2 regions of the Saccharopolyspora terrae genome follow, and region 1 is predicted to be linked to the other one. Evidence: riboswitches for the same ligand, from Rfam matches in the RefSeq annotation. Region 1 holds a riboswitch; the other holds the start of a gene.
What was found. Region 1 has a riboswitch for cobalamin ahead of E1181_RS23785 (HoxN/HupN/NixA family nickel/cobalt transporter). Riboswitches for the same ligand answer to the same signal wherever they lie in the genome.
Positions count from the first base shown of each region.

Region 2: another riboswitch for cobalamin. It lies ahead of E1181_RS08880 (ABC transporter substrate-binding protein); the one in region 1 lies ahead of E1181_RS23785 (HoxN/HupN/NixA family nickel/cobalt transporter).

Region 1 covers NZ_SMKS01000054.1:2,188-7,431, forward strand. The annotation lists gene E1181_RS23775 (sirohydrochlorin chelatase) at 1-175, opposite strand, end outside; gene E1181_RS23780 (precorrin-8X methylmutase) at 172-783, opposite strand; gene E1181_RS23785 (HoxN/HupN/NixA family nickel/cobalt transporter) at 799-1,851, opposite strand; cobalamin riboswitch at 1,931-2,055, opposite strand; gene E1181_RS23790 (DUF1876 domain-containing protein) at 2,239-2,508, shown strand; gene E1181_RS23795 (LysR substrate-binding domain-containing protein) at 2,609-3,463, opposite strand; gene E1181_RS23800 (DMT family transporter) at 3,556-4,443, shown strand; gene E1181_RS23805 (aminotransferase class I/II-fold pyridoxal phosphate-dependent enzyme) at 4,604-5,244, opposite strand, start outside.
Region 2 covers NZ_SMKS01000009.1:125,730-130,973, reverse strand. The annotation lists gene E1181_RS08885 (FecCD family ABC transporter permease) at 1-763, opposite strand, end outside; gene E1181_RS08880 (ABC transporter substrate-binding protein) at 760-1,749, opposite strand; cobalamin riboswitch at 1,814-1,995, opposite strand; gene E1181_RS08875 (SDR family NAD(P)-dependent oxidoreductase) at 2,271-3,041, opposite strand; gene E1181_RS08870 (iron-siderophore ABC transporter substrate-binding protein) at 3,262-4,260, shown strand; gene E1181_RS08865 (hypothetical protein) at 4,297-4,722, shown strand; gene E1181_RS08860 (MFS transporter) at 4,635-5,244, opposite strand, start outside.

The DNA of each region.
Region 1 (5,244 bases):
TGAGCTCGGTCCAGGCTTCGGTGACCGCGGGGGCGGACAGCTCGATGAACCCGCCCGAGCTGTCGACACCGGCTGCGGACATCCGGGCCTTGAGCCGTTCGAGGAAGGCGTGGAACTGCGCGACGCCTCGTTCGTCCACCGTGCCGTGGCCCACGACCAGCAGCGGTTCGGTCACCGGTTACCTCCAGGTTCTGCCCAGTAGAGCAGGGCGTTGATGGCGGCGGCGGCGATCGCCGCACCACCACGTTCGGTCAGGGTGCTCACGGCCGGTAGGCCGCTGCGCCGCAGTGCGGCCTTGCTGTCCACGGCGCCGACGAAGCCGACCGGGACTCCGACGATCAGCGCCGGTTCCAGTTCGCCGTTCTCGGCGAGCCGGAGCAGTTCGAGGAGCGCGGTGGGGGCGTTGCCGACGGCCCACACCGCGCCGCGCGGGTGTTCGGCCGCCGCGAGCCGCATCCCGGCCGCGGAGCGGGTGAGCCCTTCCGAGGCGGCGAGCTCGGTGACGCCCGGGAAGTCCAGGCCGATGCGGACCTCGCGGGCGGTGATGCCGGAGGCGACCATGCGCACGTCGGTGATCAGCGGCGCACCCGCCAGCAGGGCGTCGCGACCCTGCCGCAGCGCGGGTTCGTCCGCGACGACCTCGCCGGTCCAGCTGGGATCGGCGGTGGTGTGCACGACGCGTTCGACGACCGCCCGGGTCAGCGGTTCGAACCGGTCGAAGTCGGCTCGCGACCGCATGATCCGGTAGGACTCGGTCTCGATCGGATGGACTGTGCGCCTCATGGTCGTTCCTGTTTCCTATGCGATTTCCGCGCTTTTGCGGGCGGTGAACCGCCACCACGCCGCCGCACCGCCCCAGACCAGCAGGAACAGGCCCAGGGTCAGGTATCCGAGCAGCTCGAACTGGTCCGCGATCGCGGCGACCCCGCCGAGGAAGTCCAGTCCCGATTCGGCCAGGACTCCGCAGAGCACGACGAAGGCGACCAGCGCGGCGAGCCCCACGGTCAGCGCGGTGGTGGTGACGTTGACCCACAGCCGCCGCAGCGGCCGGGCCAGGGACCAGGTGTAGGCGCGGGACATCAGGATTCCGTCCACGCTGTCCACTGTGCACATCCCGGCGGCGAACAGCAGCGGCAGGCTCAGCACGGCGATGGCCGACAGGTTCGCGCCCGGGGTGACCATGGCCAGGACGGTGATCTCGGTGGCGGTCTGCATGCCGAGGCCGAACAGCAGGCCGATGCCGAACAGGTGCCAGGACCGGGCCACGCCCTGCATCCGGCCCCGCAGCACCCGCGCGAGCAGGCCGCGGCGTCCGAGGACGATCTCGACCTCGGCTTCGTCGATGGCGCCGCTGCGGGCGCGGCGCAGCAGCCGCCACGCGTCGCGCAGCACGAGCGCGTTGAGCACGGCGAGGGTGGTCAGCACGGCGACCACGATCAGGTCGACGGCGGTGGCCATGCGCACGCCGGTCTGCTCGGCCCACTGCTGGGCGGCGGGTCCGGCGATGAACGCGACCGCGCAGGCCAGCAGCATCACGACGCTGGCGTGGCCGAGGGCGAACCACATGCCGGTGGACACCGGACGCCTGCCGCGCTGCATCAGCAGCCGGGTGGCGTCGTCGATGACGGCGACGTGGTCGGCGTCGAAGCCGTGCCGCAGGCCGAGCAGGTAAGCGGTGGTGCCGGCGGCGGCGAGGCCTCCGGCGGCGCTGAACGCCTGCTCGTGCAGCAGGTAGGCACCCCATCCCGCGAGGTGGAGTGCTCCGATGGCGGCCAACAGGACCGCTGACTTCCGGCGCTCGCGCGCGCCCCAACCGGTGGTGTGCCGGCTCACTTCGGCATCCCGACTCATGGGATCTCCGACCTCCTGGGTTCTCCCGCCCGGGGTTCGGTGGCCGCGCGCCGCGGGTTCGCGGCACGGGGCCGGCGCGCAGTGTCCTGACTCCCGGATCGACGTGGTTCCCCCGCCTTCCAGCTGGTGACAGCCGTGGCGATGGGTGGGGACCACTCCCCGGTCACAGTGGCGGGACCGTCCCGGATTCGCACCGGGTTCCTGCACTGTCGGCGACAGTCATCCTTGCCTGATCTACGGTCCGAGGTCAAACCTGGTGAAATCGATCACGTTGCGTGATCTACGGGCTGCTCCCGTCGGCCGATGGCGCTTTCAACCGGCTCAATCAGGGGTACCCGGTCGGGTGAGCACAGTGCTCCGGCTCGATGCTGCGTCAAGGAGGCCACCATGAACGAGACGCACTCGATCACACTGAACCTGCAGGTCGTGGAGGCAGGGGCGAAGACGACCGCGGACGTCGGGTTCACCACTCCCGCCGGCCAGGCGCTGCACGGTCACGGCACGGCCCGCAGGCACCCCGACGACCCCGAGGTACCGCAGATCGGCGACGAGATCGCCATCGCGCGAGCCCTCTTCGAACTCGCCCACAAGCTCCTGGACAACGCCTCCAACGACATCGGAGACCGACTCCACAGGCGCGTCCACCTACCCGCCTGATACGTCGCACCCTCGGTGGTGGAGGTTTCAACCGAAACTTCCACCACCCGCTGGAGGGTCCAGTTGAAACCTCCACCCCGCTGATGACGACCCGGGGTGTTCACGCGACCTCGGCGAGGACGTCGCGGACGACGTGCGCGGCGACTTCGGCGACGTCCACGGGCAGGCCCGGCCTGGCGCGCACCCGGAGTTGAACGGGGTCCAGGCGCGGCAGGTCGCGGCGCTCGACCAGCCCGGCCGGCCGGGTCTTGGTCGAGGGCAGCAGCGTCACGCCGAGGCCGGCGCGGGTAGCGGCGAGCACGCCGGAGAGGTCGGCCGCTTCGCAGACCAGGTCGGGTCCCCTGCCGAGCGCGTCCATCGCCTCGATCGCGTGCCTGCGCAGCGTGCAGGGCTGGTCGAACACGACCATCGGCAGCGGCCGGTCCTCGGGCGGCGGCTGCCAGTCCGGGGCGGAGAACCACTCCAGCCGGAAACGACCCGCGTCGATGCTGCGGGAGCACACGGTGTCGTCGATGAGCAACGCGATGTCGATGCTGCCGCGGTCGACCGAGTCGGCGAGCCGGGCCGTGCGGTCCAGCCGGAAGCGGATCTCGCGGTCCGGGAACGCCGTGCGCATCCCCGAGGCCAGTTCGGGCAGGAGGCGGTCGGCGGCGTGCTCGGTGGAGCCGAACACCAGCGTGCCGCGCCCTTCGGCACCGAGCCTGCGCACCGCCTCGTCGTGGACGTCGAGGATGCGGCGGGCCTCGGCCAGCAGCAGCTCGCCGTCGGCGGTGAACCGGGCATGCCTGCCCTCGCGGACCACGAGCTTGCGGTCCAGCGCGCGTTCGAGCTTGCGCAGGTGCTGGCTGATCGCGGACTGCGTCAGGTACAGCGCCGCCGCTGCCCGGTGGAACCCGCCGCAGTCGGCGACGGCCACCAGGCTGCGCAGCGCGACGACGTCGAGCACTGCACTCATGCCGTCCAGCCTAGACCGATCAGGAAACGCGATCGATCGCGATTGCTTATCGTTGTTGGACGTGGCGGCGCAGGGCCGGAATTCTCTTGAGCATGCACACGTCGCGGTCGATCCCGCTCTCGCTCGCCGCACCGATCGTCTTCTTCTGGGCCAGCGGATATCCGACCGGAGCTCTGGGCGTGGCCGCCGCACCGCCGTTCCTGCTGACCGCCGTGCGCTTGACGCTGGCGGCTGCGGTGCTCACGGCGATCGCGCTGGTGGGCCGGGCGGTCTGGCCGACCGGCGGCAGCCTCGGGCACAGCGCCGCGGCCGGTCTGCTGACGCACGCGATGCAGTTCGGCGGGTGCTACGGCGGCATGGCCGCCGGGGTGCACGCCTCGGTGACGGCCCTGGTGATCTCGATGAACCCGGTGCTCACGGCCGCGCTGGCGGCGGTGCTGCTGCGGGAGCGGCTGAGCCGGTGGCGGCTCCTCGGCCTCGCGCTGGGCGTGCTGGCGGTGCTGGTCACCTTGGGCGGGCAGGTCGCGGCCGAGGGCGAGTGGAACCCGGCGATCCTGCTCACGCTGATCGGCCTGCTGGGCTTCTCGGCGGGCGGGCTCTACCAGCAGCGCTACTGCGGCGGCATCGACCTGCGCTCCGGCGCGGCCGTGCAGACCGCGGCCGCGGCGCTGGTGATCGGGGTGATCGCGCTGTTCGAGCACGGCCACGTCACGCACTGGGCGCAGGCCGGGATCTCCGTGCTGTGGCTGGTGATCACCGGGTCGGTGCTGGGCGTGAGCTGCTACCTGCGGGCGGTGGCGGTCGGCGGCGCGGCCCGGGCGAGCGCCCTGTTCAGCGCCGTACCACCGTTCACCGCCGTGCTCGCCTGGCCGCTGCTCGGCGAAACACCGTCGGTCGCAGTGGTTCTCGGCATCGCATTGGCGACCACGGCGTGCGTCCTCGGCACCCGCACCGAAACCCGCGAACCCGTCCGGACCTGACTCACCCGCGATCAGCCACCACGACCCCGGCCCGACACCGGTGGCTGCCCGATTTCAGTGGAAATCGGAACCCGGGCTTCCACTGAAATCCGGGACGGGTCTGCGACCCGAAGCCCGACGCGGCTACCTGCGCCGCGTCCGAGACGTGGCGTGCGCGAGGTCACGTGGCTCGTCGAATCCGCTCCCAGGCGTCCTGGACGTGCCTGCGCTCGGTCGCCGGTGAGCCGATGGCCAGTCGCAGGAGGGTTCGCCCACCGATCTTGGTGTGGGTGAGGTAGAGGTCGCCCGAGTCGTTGAGCGCGTTCATCACCCGGTGCGTGCGCTCGTTGGCCTCGTCCACCGGGAGGTCCGGGTAGCGCGGCCGGAAGCAGACCAGCGCGAACGGGTGCGGTTCCAGCAGCTCGAAATCGGGGTCCCCGCGCACCCATCCGGCGAACTCCTGGGCCAGCGCGACGGTGTCGCGGATGTGCGCGCGCAGCCCTTCGGCGCCGTACCAGCGCAGCACCGACCACAGCTTCAGCGAGCGGAACCGGCGGCCGAGCGGGACCTGCCAGTCCCGGTAGTCGATCACCTCACCGGATTCGCTGGCCTCGTTGCGCAGGTACTCCGGCAGGATCGACAACGCTTCGATCATCGGAGCCCGGTCGGCCAGCCACAGGGCGCTGCAGTCGAAGTTGGTCAGCAGCCACTTGTGCGGGTTGGTGCAGTAGGAGTCGGCGAACTCGGCGACCCCGTCGTTGATCCAGCGCAGCTCCGGGCACACCGCCGCGACACCGGCGTAAGCGGCGTCGACGTGCAACC
Region 2 (5,244 bases), on a different contig from region 1:
TCAGCAGCGCGGTGGCCACCAGCAGCACGATCCGCAGCCGCGTGACGTGCACGCCCAGTGCTGCGGCCGTGTCGTGCCCCAGCGCGAAGGCGTCCAGCGCCCCGGCCCGCGACAGGCACAGCAGCAGGCAGACCGCGCACACCGCACCCGAGACCGCCACGTCGTTCCAGCGGGCGCCCGAGAGCGAACCGAGCAACCAGAACAGCACGCCCCGGGTCTGCTCGGCGTCCGCCGAGGTGATCACGACGAACGACGTCAGGGCCGAGAACAGCTGAGTCCCCGCGACACCGGCCAGCACCAGGTGCGTCGTGGTGCCACCGGCCACCGCGCCCAAGGTCATCACCAGCGCGAACGCGACCAGCGCACCGGCGAAGGCGCCCGCGGTCACACCGATCGCGCCCGCGCCCAGCCCGAGGATCACCACCAGCACCGCGCCGGTCGAGGCGCCCGCCGACACGCCCAGCAGGAACGGATCGGCGAGCGGGTTGCGCAGCAGCGACTGCAGCACCGCGCCGCACACCCCGAGCCCGGCGCCGCAGATCGCCGCGAGGACCGCGCGCGGCAACCGCAGCTGCCAGACGATGCCCTGTCCGATCCGCGACACGTCGGTCTCGCCCAGGCCCAGCCGTGCGCCCACCACACCGGCCACGTCGGTCACCGACAGCGGAGCCGGTCCGAGCGTGACCGCCACGGCGATCGACAGCAGCAGCAGCGGAATCCCGACCAGCACGATCAGCGAGGAGGGCAGGCGCCCGGTCCTCACCGACGCTCCAGCTCGGCCAACCGGTCGGCGAGCCGCTCGATCCCGGTGATCGTGCGCATGCTGATGTTCATCTCGGTGCCGGTCATGCCCATCCACCGGCCCTCGCCGACGGCGGGCAGCCGTGACATCGCGGGGTCGGTGCGCAGGAATTCCTGCTTGGCGGCCAGGGAATCGCCTTCGCCGTCGCGGGTGAGGTCGCCGAGCACCAGCAGGTCGGGGTCGCGGGCGAGGACGTCCTCCCACGACACCTGCGGCCACATCGAGCGCACGTCCTCGTAGGCGTTGCGCACCCCGAGGGTGCGGGTCATGATCGCCGGGGATCCGGTTGATCCTGCCACGTAAGGGGATTCGGTGCGGGCGAACCAGAACAGCACCGAGGTGTCCCGGTGGGGCACGGCCTTGCGCTGGGCGTCGGCCACCCGCTGCCGCAGCTGCGCCACCAGCGCCTCGCCGCGCTGCGGGACGTCGAAGATCGTGGCGATCTCCTGCACCTCCCGGTAGATGTCGTCGAGCTCGACCGGCTCGGCGAGCGGTGCCTCCTCGGGAAAGCAGTTGGAGGGGGAGAGGTAGGTGGGGACCCCGAGCTCGGCGAAGCGCTCCCGCGAGGCCACGCCTTCGTCGGTGAACACCGCCTGGTAGGCGCCCAGCACCACGTCGGGCTCGGTGGCCAGCACCGATTCGAACGACGGGTTGTTGTCGGAAAGCCGCGGTACTCGGGAGTTCTCGGCGGCCAGCGCCGGATCGACCGGATCGGTCCAGGTCGCGGTGCCCACCATCCGGTCCGCCAGGCCCAGCGCCAGCATGATCTCGGTGGTCGACTGGTTGAGGCTCACGGCGCGGCGCGGTGGTTCGGACACCGAGACGTGCCCGTCGCAGTTGGGCAGCGACACCCGAGGCGGAGCCGACTCCGTCGCGGGAGCGTTGCAGGCGGCGAGTGCGGTGGCGCAGAGCAGCATCAAGCCCGTGCGCGTCCAGCGTAAGAACACGTTGTGCGGAAATCCTCACCCCAGGCCCATGCGCGAGACCTGGTCGGCCGATTCCCGGAACCGGTGCGGGTCCGGGGAGCCGGCAGGTCTTCGGGCTCGGGCTCCACCGGGCGAGCCGCCTTCCCGGATCGAGTGCGATCCAGTGGCTCGGGCTCGCCCGTCACCCCTACCGCTGCGCGTCAGCTCCGGCTTCCGACCGGATTCCCATCGGCCACACGTGGCACGACCGGCTCGCGATCGAGTCTAACCGGCCGGGGCGCGGTCGATCCGGCGGCCGCTGCGCCGGACCACCTCGACGTCGTGAGTCAGGCGCACTCCGCGCGCAGCATCACCCGTTGACCAGCGGTACGAGGTTCCAGTGGATGTCGGGTCCGGGATCTCAGTGGAATTCCGGTACCCGATTTCAGTGGAACTCGGGTACGAGGTTTCAGTGGAAGTCGGGTGCCGGGGTTCTGTGGAAGTCGGGTACCCGACTTCAGTGGAAGTTGGGTGCCGGGTTTCAGTGGAAGTTGGGGTGTGGATTACTGGTGCGTGCCGCCGTCGACGCGGATCTCGGTGCCGGTGATGAAGGCGCCGTCGTCGGAGGCGAGCATCGCGACCACGCCCGCCACGTGCTCCGGCGGTGCGAATCCGCTGCCGAGAGCGGGGGAGAGCTTGGTGAACAGGTCCCAGTCGGTGTCGGCGGGCAGCTTGTCCGCGGTGGTCTCGGTGATGCCGCTGCGAATCCCGCCGGGCACCAGCGAGACCGCGCGCAGGCCCTGCTTGGCGTACTCCAGGGCGATGCTGTGGGTGAACGACTGGATGCCGCCCTTGCTCGCGGCGTAGGCGGCCATGTAGGGGTGCGCGAAGTTCGCCGAGGTCGAGCTGAAGTTGATCACCACGCCGCTGCCGGTCTCCAGCAGCGCGGGCAACGCCGCGCGGGTGACCAGGAAGGTGCCGGTGAGGTTGACCGCGAGGATCCGGTTCCACAGCTCCAGCGAGCACTCGTGCGTGTGCGCGCTGTGCAGCATTCCCGCCGCGTTGACCAGCACGTCCAGCCCGCCCAGCTGCTCGGCCGCGGCCGGCACCGTCGCGTCGACGGCGTCCTCCTGGGAGATGTCCAGGGGCAGGGTGCCCAGCAGGTCGCACGTGCCGGCCGCGGCCGCGCGCCGCGAGGTCTCCTTCAGCCCGGTCTCATCGATGTCGGTGGTCAGCACCCTGGCGCCTTCGTCGAGCAGGCGCAGCACGCTGGCCTGCCCGATCCCCGACGCCCCACCTGTCACGAGCACGCGCTTGCCGTTGAGCCTGTCCATCGCGATCGCGTCCTTCCGCACCCTCGAACGCCCCGACCGGGCCTTCGTGAGGCTCAACGCACGACCCGGCCGGAAGTTGCTCATGAACCGAGGGTGAGCAGTCGATCGTCCGGTGTGGACGAATGTGACGAACGTCGGTCACAGCGAGTAGATCTCGGGGTGGACTCCACACGGAGCGTTAGTTAGGTTAGGCGCACTTAACTCACTGCGAGGTGTGGAAATGCGCTGGATGCGGACCCTGGGGCTGATCATGGCAGTCCTGCTGGGAATCGCCTTGACCGGCTGCGGCGCGGCCGGTCCCGAGAACGACGAGCCCGCCGCCGCATCGGCGGACGGCCAGTTCCCGGTCACCATCAAGACCGCGTTCGGTGACGTCACCGTTCCGGAGCGTCCCCAGCGTGTCGTCGCGCTGGGCTGGGGCGACGCCGAAACCGCGCTGAGCCTCGGGGTGCAGCCCGTCGGTGCCGCCGACTGGCTGCCGGTGGGCGGTGACGGCGTCCCGCCGTGGATCCCCGCCGACAAGCGCTACGCCACGCCGCCGAAGATGCTCGGCACCATGGAGGTCGACATGGAGGCCGTCGCGGCGCTCCAGCCCGACCTGATCCTCGACACCCGCGCCAGCGGCGACAAGGAGCGCTACAACCTGCTCAACCGGCTCGGCGTTCCGGTGGTGAGCATCCCGCCGGGCGGCGAGAGCTACCTGACCACGTGGGACCAGCAGCTGGACATGGTCGGCAAGGCGCTGGGCAAGTCCGCCGAAGCTGCCCAGCAGAAGGCCGACCTGGAGGCCAAGTTCCAGCAGGCGGCCGCCGCGCACCCGCAGTTCGCGGGCAAGACCGTGGCCGTCGGGGCGAAGATGGTCGGTTCCTACGGCGCCTACGTCAACGGCGGTTCGCGCCTGGAGTTCATGGAGCGGCTGGGGTTCCGCCAGTCGCCGGCCGTGCAGGCGGTGGCCGGGGACAACTTCTTCGTCAGCGTTTCGCCCGAGCGCATGGACCTGTTCAACGCCGACCTGACCGTGATGTTCCCGATCGGCCTGTCCGCCGCGGAGGTCGACAGGGATCAGATTTTCCAGTCGCTGCAGTCGGTCCGCGAGCACCGCGCCGTCGTGCTGCACGACGAGCAGGCCGTGCAGGCGTTCTCGGCGGGCACCGCCGCGGGCATGTCCTACGCGGTGGATGAGGTCGTGCCGCTGATCGCGCAGGCCCAGGCGGGCTGACCCGCTCCGAGGCGCACCACTGATCAGGAGAGAACGGTGCCCTCGTGGGATCCGGCCGAGGCCGAGCAGGTCACCTCAGAAGCGCAACTCCGCGAGGTCGTCGAGCCGCCGTTCCCGGAGATCGCCGAGAAGGCGGTCTCCGGGAACGACGACGTCAGCCGCCGGTTCATCGAGCGGTCGCGGTTGTTCTTCGTGGCGATGGCCGACCTCGCGCTCAAGGGCGTGCCCCCGGCGCTGGCGGTGGTCGTCAACGTCGAGGAGCTGTTCGTGCACTGCGGCCGGGCGCTGCTCAAATACGGGGTCTGGCGGGTCCGGGACCTGGCCGGAGGGCGAGCAGCCCGGCGTGATGGCGCTCTTCGAATCCCAGCAGGCGCTCACACCTCGGGTGTGACGCTGCGAGCGGGAACGACCGGGACCGCCAGCAGTGCGAAGCACCCGGCCACCGCGAAGGCGATCGGGTAGCCCGCGACCGCGATGAGGGCTCCCATCACCGGCGGGACGGCGGTGGCGGTGAGCGACTGGCCGGTGTTCTGCGCTCCCATGGCCCGCCCGCTCCAGTGCGGGCCCGCGATCTCGGCCACCGCGGTGAACGCCAGGCCGTTGTGGGCCACCGCGATGATCGAGGCGGCGATCATGAAGGCCAGCGCCAGGGGAGTGCCGGAGAACGCCGCCAGCCCGCCCATCGCGATCGCCGAACCGAAGGCGAAGTAGCGGATCGGGCGCACCCGGCTGCCGATCCGGTCCGACCAGATCCCCGCGCCGACCCGGCTCAGGGCGCTGAGCAGCTGCGTCGTGCCGACCAGGGCGCTCGCCGCGGCGGTGGTCCAGTGCTGGGTCGCGATCAGCCAGACCAGCATGTAGGTCCAGACGGTCTGCTGCGGCACGGTGAGCGCGATCGAGACGCCGTGGATGCGCAGCAGCCGGCGGTCGCCGCGGTAGGGGTTCGCGCCGTGGCCGGATCGCCGGGACTCGGCCATCGACGGC